DNA from 3 places in the Paenibacillus sp. FSL L8-0641 genome. Region 1 is predicted to be linked to each of the others. Evidence: predicted binding sites of a transcription regulator. Region 1 holds the regulator's gene; each other region holds the start of a gene.
The links. Region 1 encodes Rex, which represses fermentation and respiration genes when NADH is low (regulators of the CRP and FNR family bind a similar motif). Its sites were predicted from a motif close to TTGTGAAATATTTCACAA; they were not measured.

Region 1 (6,147 bases):
GGGAGTGCGGATGAAACCCGTCTTTTAAGCGAAAAATGTGAGTGTATTAATCCATCTTTCATAAGGGCGGGATGCACATGTTCCAGCATGTATTCGCAGAAATGAACAGCATGTTAGATGATATCGTGAAGCATTACCCATCAGCCCAGGGCTCCCGCAGGCAGGAGCTGCTACAGCACTGGAGTCTGCTGCGGAGAATGAGTGACGGAATTATGGATGAGTGGCTGGCCTTTGAGGAAAAAATGGTGTGCCTGCGTGCGGCCGGCTTTTCCGCGGAGACCGATATGTCTGACACGGAGCTGCCTGAAAAAGAGCTGCCGGCTTTTAGTCGGGGGCAAGGGTATTATCGATTACTTATGTACCCTGAGGCGATCCAACAATTTGAGCAGGTACTACAGCATTTTCCGAATAGTTGGCAGAGTCGCATGTATATGGGAATGGCCTATTTTCAACTAGATGATCCAGCAGAGGCTGTATACCATTTTCAGAAGGTGCTGGACCTGACTGAGCAGGCAGGACTAAAAGCGGTCATCTATAATGCGCTAGGCTGTCTGTTGGCAAAGCAGGCTGACGTAGAGGAGGCGCAAAAATGTTTTGCTCTCGCACATCAGTTCGATCCTGCGTTACCCGAGCCGCTGCACAATATGGAAGCCTGTTTGTCCGGTACCGAAAAGCTTCGATACGACAGCTCCATAATGACCTGGATGTAGTTGTCAGACACCGAGTAAGACGATGCATGCCCACCTCCTGAGGCGGCGTATGCATCGTCTTTTTTGGCTGTCTTAATTTCCAAACACGCGATCTTCTGCTATGCTAATATACGGAGTTATTATTTTTGTAAGTGTCATAAGAAAGGATTAAGCCCGAATGAAATTTGCGGTATTGGATTTTGAAACGACAGGCACCCAGTCCGCGGATGACATCATTCAAGTCGGACTTGCAATTATAGATCATGATAACAGCATTTCCCGTGTTTACGGCTCTTATGTGAACCCTGGCAGATCTATTCCACCTTTTATCACTGGATTGACCGGAATTACAGACGATGACGTGAAGGATGCACCTGCACTTGAAGAAATGATGATGGAGCTTGTGCCTATGCTGGACGATGTTGTACTGGTCGGTCATAATGTGGCGTTTGATTTTAATTTTTTGCAAAACGCTCTGGATCGGTGCGGATACTTGCCATTTAGCGGAAGAATCTTGGATACAATGGATTTTCTGAAAATTATGTTTCCATCGCTATCTTCGTATCAGTTGGGTTTTGTGTCTTCTGAGTTCGGGCTGGCACATGATCGCCCTCACCAAGCAGACAGCGACGCATTGGCTACGGCCGAGGTGTTTTTAAAGTGTCTGGGTGAGCTTCAAGCATTACCTCTGATAACGATACAGCGGCTTAGTGATTTGTTTGCAGAGGAAGACAGTGACCTTGGATGGTTTCTTGATGGGGTGCGTGAAGAGAAAGAGCTTGATCCTATTCAGGATTTGGAGGGATATCAGTTTTTTCGTCAGCTTGCGCTAAAAGTGGAAGATTGGACGGAGCTAGCTGCTCCGCGTAGAGAAGATGACCCGAATCCACTGTCAGGTGTTTCCTTTGAGGAGTACATGGATGATGTGCGGGACAATTTGCGTTCATCCTTGAGCCAATATGAGGAGCGCGAGGCGCAGATACAGATGATTGAGGGTGTGAATCAGGCACTGAGTGAAGACAAGCATCTGCTGATTGAAGCAGGTACAGGAACAGGGAAGTCTCTGGGTTATTTGCTCCCATCGCTGTATCACAGTGTGAAAAAGGGACAGCGCGTTATGGTGAGTACACATACGATCAACCTGCAGGAACAGTTACGCGAGCGCGACATTCCGATGCTGACCAAGGTGATTCCGTTTCCGTTTCGGGCAGCTATTTTCAAGGGTCGGGGACATTATTTGTGTCTGCGTAAGTTTGAACATAAAATAAACAGAAGAGACTTCGCTACACCGAAGGAAGATTTAATTACAGCGGCTCAGATGATCGTCTGGTTGACGTTAACAGAAACCGGTGATGATGAAGAACTGAATCTGAGCAACCGTGGAGGGGATTTCTGGGAAACGGTGGCGAGTGATTCAGAGTCCTGTCTTGGTCGTTCTTGCCCATGGTTCCGCAAATGTTATTATCATCGTGCACGCCATGAAGCAGGAATAGCGGATGTTGTTATTACGAATCACTCTAAGTTGTTCACAGACGTCAAAGCCAGTCATCAGTTGTTGCCGAGCTATGAACATCTGGTGATAGATGAAGCCCATCACCTGGAGGAAGTAGCTGGTAAACACCTAGGTATGCATATGAAATATTTCACACTCGTGCATACACTGACGCGACTGTTCAAAGACAGCAAGAATGGACAACTGCCTTCACTTCGTCAACAGTTGGCGAAATCGGGGCACGAGAAGTCGGCAGATTGGGCCTCAACCATTGATCAGCTGTATCCGCTCGTGTTAGAGGTGAAGGAAACTTGGGACCTGCTAAGCGACAAACTGTTTGGCATGTTGCCGGAGCGAAGTGATGCGACACCGGGTGAAACAGGACAGTTTTCTTCCCGTCTCAAACCTTCGGCCAAGCCTGCAAAGTGGGATCAGGCGGGAGCTTTGGAAAATCAGCTATATGTAACGATGAGCGAAATTTTGCGCAAGGGCGACAAGCTGATGCTGGACGTCAAGGAAGAACATGACGATTATGCGGCGGATAGCCTTATTACAGATATCACGGGTCTGCTCAAGGATTTGGCGGGGATTCGAGAAAATTTGCGCTTTTTTATCCGACTCGATGATGAAACAACCGTATACTGGCTCGAGGCGAGCGGGCAATTCCGTAGTAAATCATTGCAATTTTATGCGGTACCCGTCGATGTGAGCCGCCAGTTGAAAGAAATGTTTTTTGACAAAAAAAGAAGCATTATTCTGACTTCTGCTACCTTGTCGGTAGATAAGTCGTTTCAGTACATGATCGATCAGCTCGGCTTACAGGAGGCCGCAGATCAAGAGCGGCTGATGACTTCGCAGCTCCCGTCACCCTTTAATTACAGGGATCAGGTGTTGCTGGTTATTCCACGGGATTTCCCAAGTGTGAAGGGCAGTGTAGGAGATGCACATTTTGTAGATATGCTCGTTAGCTCTCTAGGAGCGACTGCTCAGGCGACGCGGGGGAGAATGCTCGTTCTGTTTACGTCCTATCGGATGCTCCGGCAAGTGTATGAGCCGCTCAAAGAGGCCTTAGCATCCAGCGAAATTACTGTGCTGGGACAAGGCGTGGACAGTGGAAGTCGCAGCAAGCTAACCCGCCGGTTTCAGGAAGCGAAAGCTTCTGTATTGCTGGGAACCAGCAGCTTCTGGGAAGGCGTCGATATTCCGGGGAAGGCTCTGACTTGTCTAGCCATTGTTCGCTTGCCGTTTCAACCGCCGAATCACCCGCTGCTGGAGGCAAAAAGCGAACTGCTCCAGCAGCAGAAGAAGAATCCATTTATGAAGCTGTCTGTACCGCAAGCGGTCATTCGCTTCAAACAGGGATTTGGTCGGTTGGTACGTACAGCGAACGACCACGGGGTAGTTATCGTTTATGATACGCGTGTGATTGAATCCTATTACGGAAAGCACTTTTTGTACTCGTTACCGGGACCAAAAATGGAGCATATGCCATCGGAGCAAATGGTGCCCCGCATCGCCGAATGGCTCCAATCCGCCCCGGAGACAGAGGCATAACGGACGGACATAAGTATGTTCGTTACAATTAGGGGGAGCAAGTATGAAATCAGATAAAATTTCAGAGGCTGTCGTACGGAGGTTACCCGTATATTTACGTTATCTGAATGCACTGCACAAACGGGAGGTGGCTACGGTCTCTTCTCAAGAGTTGGGACAGAGGCTAGATTTAAACCCGGCCCAAATCCGTAAAGATCTTGCTTATTTTGGAGATTTTGGTCGGAAGGGTATTGGTTATGATGTTTCTTATCTCATTGAGAAAATACGCCATATCCTGAAAATCGACCAACAAATTAATGTAGTCTTGGTCGGAGCGGGTAATCTGGGGCAAGCCCTTTCGAATTATAACGCTTATTTAAAAGACAATATGAAGATTGTGGCGGTATTTGATGCGTTTCCGGATAAGGTAGGAACCAAGATCAATACATTGGTCGTGCAACCGATGGATGAACTGGAAGCGACTGTGAAAGAAAAAAACATTCGAATCGGGATTATTACCGTACCTGATTTTGAAGCACAGCACGTGGCTGATAGGCTTATTGATAGCGGAATTGGAGCGATCCTGAACTTTGCACCGACTACTCTCAAGGCACCAGCCAACATTCGGATTCATGCCACAGACTTTACAACTGATTTGCTTAGCCTCGCTTATTATTTGGAGGACGGAAAGGAAGAAGCACAATATGACAGTGAATAAATGGATGATTAAAAACGGATCTTTTGCAGTAAATGGACCAGAAGCAGGGGTAGTCCATGGTTTTATGATTGTGGAGGATAGTCGTATTACTTATATTGGCGAAACCTTGCCTGCGGGTGAGGAAGAGACGGAAGCGATCGATGGTAAAGGGCTATTGTTTTTACCTGGTCTGATCAATACTCATGGTCATGCGGCGATGTCTCTACTGCGTGGGCATGGAGATGATTTGGCACTTCAAGTATGGCTTCAGGAAAAAATGTGGCCTATGGAAGCCAAGTTTACATCTACAGACGTGTACTGGGGTACGTCCTTGTCTGTGCTGGAAATGCTGAAAGGTGGAACAACAACCTTCCTCGATATGTACGATCATATGGATGAAGTGGCTCGTGTGGCTGAAGAGTCAGGTATTCGTGCAAGTCTGATGCGTGGAGCAATTGGACTATGTTCGGAGGAAGAACAGCGAATCAAGCTGGCAGAGGCCGTGACTTTTGCACGTAACTGGCACGGTAAAGCAGACGGGCGTATTACTACGATGATGTCTCCGCACGCGCCATATACATGTCCACCTGCGTTTATTGAAAAATTCGTACAAGCTGCGCATGATCTGGACTTGCCACTGCATACGCACATGTCTGAGACGATCGCCGAAGTGGAGCAAAACGTACGCGACTACGGTTTGCGTCCGGTTGCACACTTGGATAAGCTTGGCTTTTTCTCCCGTCCTTCGCTTGTTGCCCATGGCGTTCATTTGAACGACGAAGAAATAGCTTTACTGGCAGAACGTGGTGTAGCGGTTTCCCACAATCCTGGCAGCAACTTGAAGCTGGCAAGTGGTGTGGCAAGAGTGCCTGAATTGCTGCGTGCAGGGGTTACGGTTTCTCTCGGAACGGATGGTCCTGCCAGCAATAATAACCTGGATATGTTCGAGGAAATGCGTCTGGCAGCACTTATTCACAAGGGTGTATCCGGTGACCCTACGGCAGTTCCTGCAAGTGAAGCGCTGCGTCTGGCAACGGAATACGGTGCAAAGTCGATTGGTTTAAAAGAAGTAGGAGCGTTGGCAGCAGGCAACAAGGCTGACTTTATCGCGTTGGATCTGAATCAGGCACATTTCTTGCCGCGTACAGATCTTATTTCCCATGCGGTATACTCTGCAAGCGCCAAGGACGTGGCTCATGTGTGGGTAGACGGTCGTCAGGTTGTGAAAAACGGCGAATGCCTGACTATGGACGAGGAACGTATCAAACATGAGGCACAAGCCGCCTTTGAAGGGCTGCTGTCGCGCTAATTCAGGTGTCACATCCCCTTAGAGAGGAAGCACGGGTTTGAAAAATAAGAAAAAATGGATAGCGGTCGCCATTTTGGCCGTGATACTGATCCTGGTCAGCATTTTCTGGTATTATTCCTATGTTACTCAAGACCAGGTGGCTGAGAAAAATGCCGCTATCATTAAGGCCAAGCAATCAGGTGGTCTGGTTAGCACGACTCAAACATGGAAGTCTGTGTGGGATCAGGTATATTGGGTGGTTCAAGGGAAAAATGCACAGAATGAAAATATAATGGTATGGGTTCCTTTTCAAAAAGTGGAGGGACAACCTAACGTACCTGCCGCAGATAATAGCGGTGTTCATACCGAGCTGCTGAAGAACGGAGTCGACGAGCAAAAAATGACGTCGCTAATTCAGCAGCAGCTTCCAGGTGTAAAAATTGTAAGC
Region 2 (6,147 bases), 150 kb from region 1:
CATACACCTTGCAGCATTTCCAAATCTTTGACAACAATCATACCATTATCATATTCAACTGCATTTTTCTTGCGTAGATCACTAAGCATCCGGTTTACGCTTTCCCGGGTCGCACCGATCATATTTGATAAGTCAGTATGAGTAATTTTTTTATGAATCAGGATATGTTCGCCGTGAGGCTCACCATAGGTATTGCATAGACGAATGAGCGTTGAACATAAAGCGCCTGGCTTGCCGTACATCATCAAATCGCGGAACTTAGTCTGAGTAATGCGGTGATGTGAACCCATCCATTTCATAAAGTCAATCGCAAAATCACAATGCTGGCAAATAAGCAGTTCCAAATCTGTATGATCGATTACGCCAATATCACTGTCTTCCAGAACCTCAGCAGAAAAGGAATGCTTAGTACCGAAAAATGGATCGGCTTGACCAACAAGATCGCCGCTTTGATACATATATAGAATAAGTTCCTTGCCCTCATCCGTTGTTTTGGTTACTTTCACGCGTCCGCGCTTAATATAAAACAGCTTATCCGCTGTATCTCCTTCCCAGAACAGATGCGAGCTTTCTGGCATAACTCGATCTTTCATCATTACTTGCAATCGGTTGAAGCTGGCCTCCGAGAAGCAACAGGTGTTGCCGCGGGCTTCCATTACATTTGTAGGGTTTCTCATCGTCCATTTCCCCTTTGTATCCTATGTTTTTTATCTGCAACTTGATCAATTCAAATTCATTATATACTTGTGCAATGAGTTTTTGGGGCAAGAAGAGGGGGTAAAAGTGGCAGAATTCCAAACTTTGTGATTTAATTCACTTCATAAAATAAAATTTTAAATAGATTGTGAAAAAAATCACAATATATCTTGAAAAGCTGTGTTACGATCAGTGCGTGAACAAGAGATAGTACACGAGATAACAGGAGGATGAGGGAAATGGCTGTTAAAAACGAGGTTATTCAAAAAGAGCAAAGCGCAGAGCAGTATATTCAAACGCTGATTGACCGGGGGAACCGGGCACAGCAAGCTTTCATGAGTATGAATCAGGAACAGATTGACGAAATCGTACAAGCTATGGCACTCGCAGGGATGGATAAACACATGTACCTGGCGAAGTTGGCTGTTGAAGAAACAGGACGCGGTGTGTACGAGGACAAAATCACCAAAAACATGTTTGCAACAGAATATATCTATCATAGTATCAAAAATGAAAAAACCGTCGGTGTCATTGAAGACAATGATTTTGACAGTTTTCAAAAGATAGCAGAGCCAGTCGGTATTATCATGGGGATCACTCCAGTGACAAACCCGACTTCGACTACGATGTTCAAAGCGCTGATTGCCATTAAAACACGTAACCCAATCATTTTCGGTTTCCATCCATCTGCTCAATCGTGTAGTGCGGAAGCAGCCCGCGTCTTGCTCGAAGCAGCTGTTAAACATGGTGCTCCGGCCGATTGTATTCAATGGATTGAAGCACCTTCGATGGATAAGACCAATGTATTGATGAACCACCCTGATGTGGCGCTAATTTTGGCAACTGGTGGATCAGGCATGGTTAAGGCAGCTTATAGCTGCGGTAAACCAGCACTTGGTGTAGGTCCTGGTAACGTGCCTTGCTTTATTGAAAAAACAGCAGATATCAAACAGGCCGTGAACGATCTTATCCTCTCGAAATCTTTTGATAACGGTATGATTTGTGCTTCGGAGCAAGCGGTTATTATCGAAGAGCCAATCTTCGAACAAGTGAAAAAATTGATGATCGCTAACGGTTGCTATTTTGTAAATAAAGAAGAAGCAGCTAAGCTCACTCAAGGAGCTATGAATGTCGAGAAATGTGCAGTGAACCCAGCTATTGTCGGGCAGTCTGCTGTGAAAATTGCTGAAATGAGTGGTATTACAATACCAGCAGGAACTAAAATTTTGGTCGCTGAGATTGAAGGGGTAGGAACAAAATTCCCATTGTCTGCGGAAAAATTGAGTCCTGTATTGGCTTGCTATAAAGTAAAAAATGCGGAACAAGGTATTCAACGCGCTGCTGAAGTCGTGGAATTCGGGGGCATGGGTCACTCGTCCGCTATTCATTCGAACGATGAGGATGTTATCGCTCGGTTTGCAAACCGTTTGCAAACAGGACGTATCATTGTAAATGCACCTTCCACACATGGTGCGATTGGCGACATTTACAACACCAATCTTCCTTCGTTGACACTTGGTTGCGGTTCGTACGGTCGTAACTCGACTTCGTCGAACGTATCGGCAGTCAATCTGATTAATGTGAAAAGGGTGGCGAAACGGACGGTGAATATGCAATGGTTCAAAGTACCTTCCAAAATCTATTTTGAAAAAAATTCGACACAGTATCTTGCTAAAATGCCTGATATCACACGTGTAGCTATTATCACAGACCCTATGATGGTACAACTGGGATATGTAGATCGTGTTATTCATTATCTGCATCAGCGCCAAACACCAGTAGCTATCGAAGTGTTCTCTGAAGTAGAGCCAGATCCATCGACAGTTACGGTAGAACGTGGTACTGAAATGATGAGACGTTTCCAACCGGATTGCATCATCGCACTGGGCGGCGGTTCGCCAATGGATGCCGCTAAAGGCATGTGGATGTTCTATGAATATCCAGATACTGATTTCAATAACTTAAAACAAAAATTCATGGATATCCGTAAACGGATTTACAAGTACCCACGTCTGGGCCAAAAAGCACAATTTGTAGCTATCCCTACAACATCGGGTACAGGTTCCGAAGTTACATCGTTCGCAGTAATTACGGACAAAAACCTGGGCGACACGAAGTACCCACTGGCTGACTATGAGTTGACTCCTGATGTGGCAATAATTGACCCAGTGTTTGTATATTCGCTGCCTAAAACAGCTGTAGCGGACACAGGTATGGACGTTCTGACACATGCTATCGAGGCTTACGTGTCCGTAATGGCTAATGACTACACAGATGGTCTGGCAATTAAAGCCATTCAATTGGTATTCCAATACCTAGAACAATCGGCTCTGACCGGTGATAAGCTGGCTCGTGAAAAAATGCATAATGCTTCCACACTTGCTGGTATGGCGTTTGCTAATGCATTCTTGGGCATCAACCACAGTCTTGCACATAAATGGGGTGGACAATACCATACAGCGCATGGCCGCACGAATGCCATTTTGATGCCGCACGTTATTCGTTATAATGCGAAAAAACCGACAAAATTTGCTTCGTTCCCTAAATATTCGCACTTTGTTGCGGATGAGCGTTATGCAGAAATCGCGCGCATACTGGGACTGCCTGCACGCACCACCGAAGAAGGGGTTAACAGCTTGATCGAAGCGATCCGTAAAATGAACAAAACACTCGGTATCGAGGAATCGTTCCAACAAATCGGTTTCGATGCGAAAGATTTCGAATCACGTGTAGATTATCTGGCTGACCGCGCATTTGAAGATCAATGTACAACTGCGAATCCTAAGTTGCCACTGGTTACTGAGTTGGCTGATGTCTATCGCAATGCCTTCTACGGACGTTTTGACCAATAATATAATAAGTAAGAAGAGGCTTGTGAAAAAGCATTTTCTCGTTCAATACCGATGCAGGCTCTCTATATAGAGGGCCTGTTGGTTTGGGAAGGGAGGTGAACGGCAAGGCTAAGGATAAAGGCGCGAAGCTAGGGAAAATAATGTGACAAAAATCACTCATATTGTGATTTTTGTCACATACTACACTCTATCATTATTCTACAATAAGGGTGTAAGAAAGGTCCCGACACTGAGCGTAAGGCATCGGTGAACAGGCCGGGCTCAAGAAATAGCTTTATCGTGAAAAAAATCACAAGTCCGGAAGACCAAACAATTTGGAGGGATTTACATGTCGGTGATTGAGAGAGAATTACAAGAGCAACAATCTGGCTGGAGAGGTTTTAAAAAAGGCAAATGGACTAAAGAAGTCAACGTCAACGATTTTATTGAAACCAATATCTTACCTTATGTTGGCAATGAAGAATTTTTGGTTGGTCCTACGGCCAACACAACTGCATTGTGGGATATTGTATCCGATCTTACCAAAAAAGAGTTGGCAAACGGCGGCGTGCTTGATGTAGACGTGAATACGCCATCCACTATTATTTCACATAAACCGGGTTATCTAGACCGGGATAAAGAGCAAATTGTCGGTGTACAAACAGATGCTCCATTCAAACGTTCTTTACAGCCGTTTGGCGGAATTCGAATGATGATTGATGCTTGCAAAGCCTATGGTTTTGAAGTTCCAGAAAGTATCATTGATATCTTCACTCATATTCGTAAAACTCACAACCAAGGTGTATTTGACGCTTATACAGATGAAATGAGAGCAGCTCGTAAAGCTGGTATCATTACTGGTCTGCCAGATGCATACGGCCGTGGTCGTATTATCGGTGACTATCGTCGTGTAGCTTTATATGGTGCAGACTTCTTGATCCAAGATAAAAAGCTGCAACTGAAAAGCCTTGAAGTTGATTCCATGGAAGAAGACGTAATTCGTCTGCGTGAGGAAATCTCCGAGCAAATTCGTGCTTTGAATGAACTGAAACAAATGGCTGCTGAGCACGGTTTTGATATTTCAAAACCTGCTAACAATGCGAAAGAAGCTTTCCAATGGGTATATTTTGGATATCTTGCAGCAATCAAAGAACAAAATGGTGCAGCAATGTCCTTAGGACGTGTATCTTCCTTCCTTGATATTTACTCTCAACGTGATATGGAAGAGGGTACAATGACAGAAGAACAAGCTCAAGAACTGGTCGATCATTTTGTTATGAAATTGCGTATTGTTAAGTTCTTGCGCACACCTGACTATAATGAACTGTTCAGTGGAGATCCAACTTGGGTTACTGAGTCCATTGGTGGTATGTCCGTAACTGGAGAAACTCGGGTAACTAAAAACAGCTTCCGTTTCCTGCACACCCTCTACAATCTGGGACCTGCACCGGAACCGAACCTGACTGTACTGTGGTCGGAAAAATTGCCTGAAGGCTTCAAAAAATATTGTGCGAAAGTTTCTATTGAAACTAGCTCCATTCAGTACGAGAATGACGATCTGATGCGTCCGATTTATGGAGACGACTATGGTATTGCTTGTTGTGTATCGGCAATGAAAATCGGTAAACAAATGCAATTCTTTGGTGCTCGTGCTAACTTGGCCAAAGCTCTGCTGTACGCAATTAACGGTGGTAAAGATGAAAAATCTGGCGTCCAAGTAGGGCCTGAATTCCCAGCCATTACAGGTGAAGTTCTGGATTATGAAGAAGTGTTGAGTCGCTTCAAACCTATGATGGAATGGTTGGCAAAACTGTACATGAACACTTTGAATGTTATTCACTACATGCATGATAAATATAGCTACGAACGAATTGAAATGGCGTTGCATGATCGAGATATTCTCCGCACCATGGCTTGTGGTATTGCGGGTCTGTCAGTTGCTACCGACTCCTTGAGTGCCATTAAATTTGCAAAAGTTAAACCAATCCGTAACGAAAAAGGGATTGCTGTTGACTTTGAAATTGAAGGCGAATACCCTTGCTACGGTAACAACGATGACCGTGTAGATAACATCGCTGTGGAACTGGTAGAGAGCTTCATGAGCATGATTCGCAAGCATAAAGCTTATCGTAATGCGCTTCCTACTCAATCTGTACTGACTATTACTTCTAACGTGGTGTATGGTAAGAAAACAGGTACAACACCGGATGGACGTAAAGCAGGCGAACCGTTTGCACCAGGGGCAAACCCAATGCACGGCCGTGATAAAAAAGGTGCTTTGGCATCTCTGAGTTCCGTAGCCAAATTGCCTTATGAACACAGTCTGGATGGTATCTCGAACACCTTCTCTATCGTGCCTAAAGCACTGGGTAAAGAAGAAGAAACACGCAAAACAAACCTTGTTTCGATGATGGATGGCTATTTTGGAAGCCACGCACATCATCTGAATGTCAATGTGTTTGCTCGCGAACAACTGTTGGATGCAATGGAACACCCAGAAAACTATCCACAGCTGACGATCCGTGTTTCCGGTTATGCCGTTAACTTTATCAAGCTGACTCGTGAACAACAATTGGATGTTATTAACCGTACTTTCCACGGTACAATGTAAATAAGTATT
Region 3 (6,147 bases), 860 kb from region 1:
CTGCTGCGCCGAGCAATTTGACTGCTGAAGCAGATACTGTGGGCAACGTTACACTAGCATGGAATGCTTCCTCCGATGAAGATGTGAAGCAGTATAAGGTGTATCGTTCTACCCAATCAGGCAAAAATTATACTTCCATCGGTACAACCTCAGCACTGACACTCACAGATACCATCACGGTCGGTGGAGCAACCTATCATTATGCAGTGGCGGCTGAGGATTATAGTGGCAATGAAGGAATCAAGTCGAATGAGGCTTCTCTGAGAGTAGACGTGCCGGATACGCTGTATAGCGATCATTTTGACGGCAGCTCGGATAATGGCTGGACTCATTCTGGTACTAAGGATGAGTGGGAACGCGGCATTCCCAAGGAAGTAGGACCAGAGAGCGCAGCGTCCAGACCCAATGTGTGGGCAACCGATCTGGATAGCAATTATGAGAACGGAGCTGAATTTTCGCTGGTTTCTCCAAAAATTAATTTGCAGGCTGTACGCAACGCAACACTGACCTTCAATCACTGGTTTGAAATTGAGGCCGGCTATGATTACGGTTATGTGGAAGTGTCTAAAAACAATGGCGACACGTGGAGCGAGCTGGGCAAGTTCTCTCACAACACGAATGGGAAAAAATGGACTCCAGTTTATTACAATCTGGATAGCTACACCGGCAATGAGATCCAAATTCGCTTCCGTTTGAAATCGGATAACAGTGTCAACAAGAACGGCTGGTACATTGACGATTTCCGTGTGCTGGGTATTCCAGCTGCGACAGTGACCAAGGACATCATACCTGAGTCGAATATCAAGCTGGAAAAAGCGGAAGAACAATTCCCGCTGTACAAAATTACAAGCACTGAAAAGAGTGAATTCCAGGAGAAAGTGAAGCCGGCAGAAACAACGGTGGAACGTGGACGTGTCGGTCTCGACAGTCTTCCAGCCAGCGCTACGGTTACGGTATTGGAAACAGGACGTTCGGTGAAAACGGACCCGACCACGGGCAAATACAGCTTCACCCATGTAGCGGGCGACTATACGCTGAAGGCTGAAGCCTATGGTTATGTGTCTCAAACGAAAGCAGTCACGATTGAGAATAACAAAGTTATCAGAGCAAACTTTAGTCTTCAGGCTGTACCTCACGGTACGATTCACGGGGTCATTACTGACAAGCAATCCGGTGAACCGATCCAAAAAGCGAAAGTGTTGGTGCTGGAGGATGCACGTATTGCTCCGGTAGAGACGAATGAGGCTGGAGAATTTACGCTGGACGTGCTGGAAGGAACATACACATTGTCCATTTCAGCTGAGAATTATTATAGCGACAGTGTATCCGTTACTGCTCCTCCGAACGGTAGTGTGGAAGCGAATATCACGTTGAAACCTTTCATCGGGTTCCAAGGAGGCATTGCCTACGATGACGGGACAGGAGAAAATGCTAGAGCCTTTAACGCGGCAGGCAATTCATGGGCAGTCAGAATGACGCCTGAGTCGGAAGTGGCTCAAGTGACAGGAGCATCGCTTTTGTTCTGGAACTCTGCTTTCCCAAATCCGGGAGGAACGGCATTCCAATATTCTGTCTATGACGCCTCCGGTGCGGCAGGAGCACCTGGACGATTGTTGGCTGGTCCATTCGACGGGACTGCCGTTCGGGATGAGACACAATGGACGACGGTGCAGCTCCCAGAGCCGGTGACGGTTCAAGGTGACTTCTACATCGTATATACACAGTCTGCTGTAGGCACACAGTCGCCGGGTCTTGCTACAGATGAAAGCAGTCCCAATGCGCTTCGAAGCTGGCAAGGTGTAAGCGGCGCATGGAGCCAATCACCTGAGGAGGAAGGGAACTACATGATCCGGGCTATCGTCAGATATCCGGTGAATGCTCCAACGATTACGACTCCTACGAAGGCTACCTATACGCAGGAAGAGACGATTACCGTAACAGGAACTTCTCCGGCAGAAGGAGCCGATATTCAGCTTTTTAACGGTAAGGAGCTGGCTGGCACAACGAAGGTGAAGGATCGCCAGTTCAGTTTGTCGGTTGATCTTCAACCAGGTGCTAATCCGCTAAGTGTCCAAGCAGCGGTATACGGCAAAATAACGGATCGTTCCGAACCGGTGGTCGTGACACTTGACCAGACTAAACCGGGTCTGATCCTGACTTCGCCAGATGAAGGAGCCCGTACGAATGCGGGTGTCGTGAGCGTCACCGGTACGGTGTATGACGAATTCCTCACCGATTTGACGATTAACGGCGAGCCAGCTGAATTTGGAAGTGACGGCACCTTTAACAAGCGATTGCTTATCAACGAAGGTGAAAATCAAATTACGGTGACGGCCAAGGATCTTGCCGAAAACGAAACAACCGTTACGCGCTCGGTGTATGTCGATACAGCTCTACCGAAGCTTGAAAACATTAGCCCTGCTGAGGATGTGCGTATTACCCCGGGGCAGCCGGTACGAGTATCCTTTGACAGTGCATCCGGTTTGGAGGCGTCCTTCCATGTGGAGCTGCCTTTCAACCTGTCCACTTTGGGCCGCAACGATATTCCATTAAATGAGACTTCGTCAGGCCACTATGAAGGTACTTATTTTACTTCATCTTCCCTGAACCTGGAAGGCGGAGTCATCGTGATCCGGGTAAGAGATGCAGCGGGAAATGAAGTGGAGACGGAGGCGCCGGGAAGATTGTATGTAACCAATGGTGGAGGACAGAACCCTGATCCGAATCCACCTACATCCAATGAAAAGCCAGTAGCCATTATTCAGGCTAACGAATCAGCTAAGAAGAACAAAAATGTACAATTTAACGCCAAAGCTTCCCGTGATGTAGACGGTGAGATCGTCAGTTACAGCTGGAATTTTGGGGATGGTGATACGGCGGTCGGTTCCAAGGTGAAGCATAAATTCACCACAGCTGGAACGTATACCGTGGAGCTAACGGTGACGGATAATGACGGCGCAAGCGGTAAGACTGTGCATACGATCACGATCCGTTAACACCCAGTAGGAAATGGAATGCTTGTTTTAGAATAACAATGAAGGCCCACAGCAAGCTACGGTTTATAGGCTGCTGTGGGCCATTTTTAAATTGTCGAACTGTTCAAGAAGCGATACAATGAGTAGAACTCTATAAAGTGAATCGTTTCACAATAATATTTTTTAGCAGGAGAGGATCCTATGATTCATTTGCAAAAAGAAAGCGGACGTATCCGTCTTGTACTGGATGCCTATTTTATGGGGGAAGATATCGTTGTACTCATTTCTGGCGGTGATCAGCCCCATTTGGGAACGATTACAGCAGGGGCCAGACTCGAGCCGATTCAAACTGTGCAATTGCAAAATCACAAGGAGTTTTATATTACCGAAGAAATTGCAGTTCGCTTACGAAAAGAGTTTGCGGGCAATTTTGCCATTTGCTGCGGGACACATTTGGACCATGCATCCAAGGACGAAATCCGAGTGCTGACAGATATGGCCATACAACTGGGAAAAGAGCTCATTGGAGAACTCAAGCAAGCACGCTAGTAGCAACCTTTTTAAGTGAACTCTCGAAAGAGCAGATTGCGATAGGGGTATTTACTAAAGGAATACTTAAAAAGCAATGCAAAGCCATCGTCCTCAATTTGTACGGATTTCAGCGCAGAGGATGGAATCAAACTACGGATCATGACATGAACTGCACGCTGGTCTTGTCTGTTGATCGCTTTGGCTAAGGCAGAAGCAAAACATGGATTACGTGCCAATTCGCGATACAGCGGAAAAACGGCTTTTGCGATGGCGCGATGAACTCTCGGCTCAAATGTAAACTGCACAGTCCCCGGTGGAATCGTTGTTCCATTCGTATAATAGAGCATCGGTGGCTGAGCTAAAAAGGAAATAAAGTAGCCGATGCCATTCGTGCCTAAGCCTTGTTTGGCGGCAAATGGAGCTACTGAGCAGAGAAGGGATTTCATCCGATCCAAATTCGCCTGAACGACAGCTCGTGACCATTGAACTGCAAACGCACGGCGAGTTGCTATAGCTTTGTAAAATGGCAGCATGGCAGTGGATATTATCCTAAGTGTGTTTGCATTTAAACGTTTGTGAGGCGAGCGCTTTCTGTGGGATGTTGCACGATATAGCATAGCTCCGACCTCCTTGGCAGGATGCTCTCATGGAGCACAATTGATCTGTAACAGGTAAAATACTGTATGCCCAGTTACCTCAAAAAGTGCTAATATCGCTATGTTTCTTCTTTTTAACGTTCTAATTTAAAAATTCGAAATAAGTACTGTCCTGATTTGTAAGATTGTGGTACCCTAGAACTTATATAATTGCTATTTTTCGTATTGGAGTTGAATTTAACAGATGAGTGATTTGTACAAGGAGCCTCGATCTTCCGATCCTTTTCAGGAGACGAACGATTATAACGCCCCATTTAACCCGCCCCCAGTAGTTCCACCTACCAATAGTAAAGCTGTTGCCTCGATGGTGCTCGGGATTTTATCTGTTGTCATTCCCTATATTGGGTTGATTATCGGAATTGTGGGTATTATTTTGTCCAGTCTTTCCCTGAAGGAAATTAACCGTCATGGCGAGCAAGGCAGAGGTATGGCCATTGCTGGACTGGTATGTAGTATTATCGGTACACTGATTTATACACTGATCATCATTTTTATAGTTATTGTTTTTATTGTAGCGGCCTCCAGTGGCGATCCGGATATTTTTTCAGACATTTAATGAATTGAGAATGCTTGAGTCAGACAAACCATTCACGATTTGACTATTGGATGCTATGATAAAAGGAGTCCAATGAAGGAGAGTGAAGCCGTATGGCACGTACTCAAACACAAAAAGCGCTAAGCAAGGCAAAACGCGCTGGAATCTATTGCGCGGCACAGAGCCGCAAAACAAATGACCATTATGGCGAGATTTCACAGCACATACGAATGAAGCCGACCAAGCAGGAACAATTACAAAAGGTCAAGCACAAGAAGCGAATCGTTCAGAGCGACGCTTCTTTTTTTGTCTTTAGAGAGAACAGCAGTGTCCTTTTCAGCGTGGATTTATAAAGTAGCAGAGAAATGATTGTATACAAGCGAAAAGCGCTTTTCTGTACCGAAAAAGGACTTGATAATAATTATCATTCTTGTTAGAATATCATAAGAAAGAAGGAACCCGGGCATGGGCTCCTTCATTATAAAGCTAGGCTTGAAATCAAAGATTTACTTGGCTTCGAAGGTTTTGCAGTCTGTTTCTTCAGACTTGTGAGTGTCTTCTGGTCTGTTGCTTACGATGTAAATGGAGCTAGCGCTGCATTTATTCTCTTGGGCCCAGTACGTACAAGAGTTGACTTCACACAGAACGTCTTTTGCCATGTTGTGCACCTCCTTATATGGGTGTGATGGGCTGAGCAAATAGTATCACGGTCAGTCAAGGTAGGACTTGTCCAACTGTGTTTACCCTCTTGTTAGGAAGAGGGATTTTGCTATGCCTACCTGTACAATATCAAATGAAATTTAAAATTGCAATGATAGCATCATTTGCAGTTCAAAGCGGACATAAGTGTCCCTTTTAATTAAAAACAAAAGCTGTCCTCCATGCAGAACGAAATGTTTCTCTGCTGGAGAACAGCTTTTTTTGTTTTTCTAACATAGGGACAGCACTAAAAGACTTAGCGCACGTTAGGAATATTTATGATGGGATCAATATCAGCATCATAGTCCACACCTTCGAACTCAAAGCCGAACAGTTGGAAAAATTCGCGACGATATCCTTCAAGATCTGACAATTCGTAGATATTGTTGGTCGTCAGCGCCTCCCATATCTTCTCAACCTCTGCCTGCACGTCTTCGCGCAGTTCCCAATCATCAATGCGAATACGTCCTTCTTCATCTACAGGAGTTTCTGGTGCGTACAGACGCTCAGCAAACAGGCGGTAGCTCTGTTCTACGCACCCTTCATGCAGCCCTTTTTCCTTCATTACCTTATATAAAGCAGAAATATACAGAGGAACGACAGGGATAGCGGAGCTTGATTGGGTAACGAGTCCTTTGGTGACTGCGACGAAGGCGCGTCCGCCTGTAACTTTCAGCTGATCGTTCAGCTGACGTGCTGTCTCCTCCAGATGATCCTTTGCACTTCCGATACTGCCCTCTCTGTAGATGGC

Region 2: pflB (formate C-acetyltransferase) is a predicted target of Rex. The motif match lies at 3,826-3,843, and genes of this name have one in related genera.
Region 3: lpdD (prenylated flavin chaperone LpdD) is a predicted target of Rex. The motif match lies at 3,132-3,149, and genes of this name have one in related genera.

The regions. Positions count from the first base shown of each region.
Region 1 is NZ_JBBOUW010000001.1:3,082,832-3,088,978, reverse strand. Features, by position in the region: gene MKY16_RS13715 (tetratricopeptide repeat protein) at 78-710, shown strand; gene dinG (ATP-dependent DNA helicase DinG) at 868-3,735, shown strand; gene MKY16_RS13705 (redox-sensing transcriptional repressor Rex) at 3,779-4,432, shown strand; gene MKY16_RS13700 (amidohydrolase) at 4,419-5,720, shown strand; gene MKY16_RS13695 (cell wall elongation regulator TseB-like domain-containing protein) at 5,758-6,147, shown strand, end outside.
Region 2 is NZ_JBBOUW010000001.1:3,237,500-3,243,646, reverse strand. Features, by position in the region: gene MKY16_RS14520 (Crp/Fnr family transcriptional regulator) at 1-677, opposite strand, end outside; gene adhE (bifunctional acetaldehyde-CoA/alcohol dehydrogenase) at 936-3,548, shown strand; gene pflB (formate C-acetyltransferase) at 3,877-6,138, shown strand.
Region 3 is NZ_JBBOUW010000001.1:3,945,650-3,951,796, reverse strand. Features, by position in the region: gene MKY16_RS17865 (S8 family serine peptidase) at 1-2,996, shown strand, start outside; gene lpdD (prenylated flavin chaperone LpdD) at 3,177-3,524, shown strand; gene MKY16_RS17855 (hypothetical protein) at 3,536-4,123, opposite strand; gene MKY16_RS17850 (DUF4190 domain-containing protein) at 4,347-4,718, shown strand; gene MKY16_RS17845 (hypothetical protein) at 4,811-5,050, shown strand; gene MKY16_RS17840 (DUF1540 domain-containing protein) at 5,204-5,356, opposite strand; gene fabV (enoyl-ACP reductase FabV) at 5,653-6,147, opposite strand, start outside.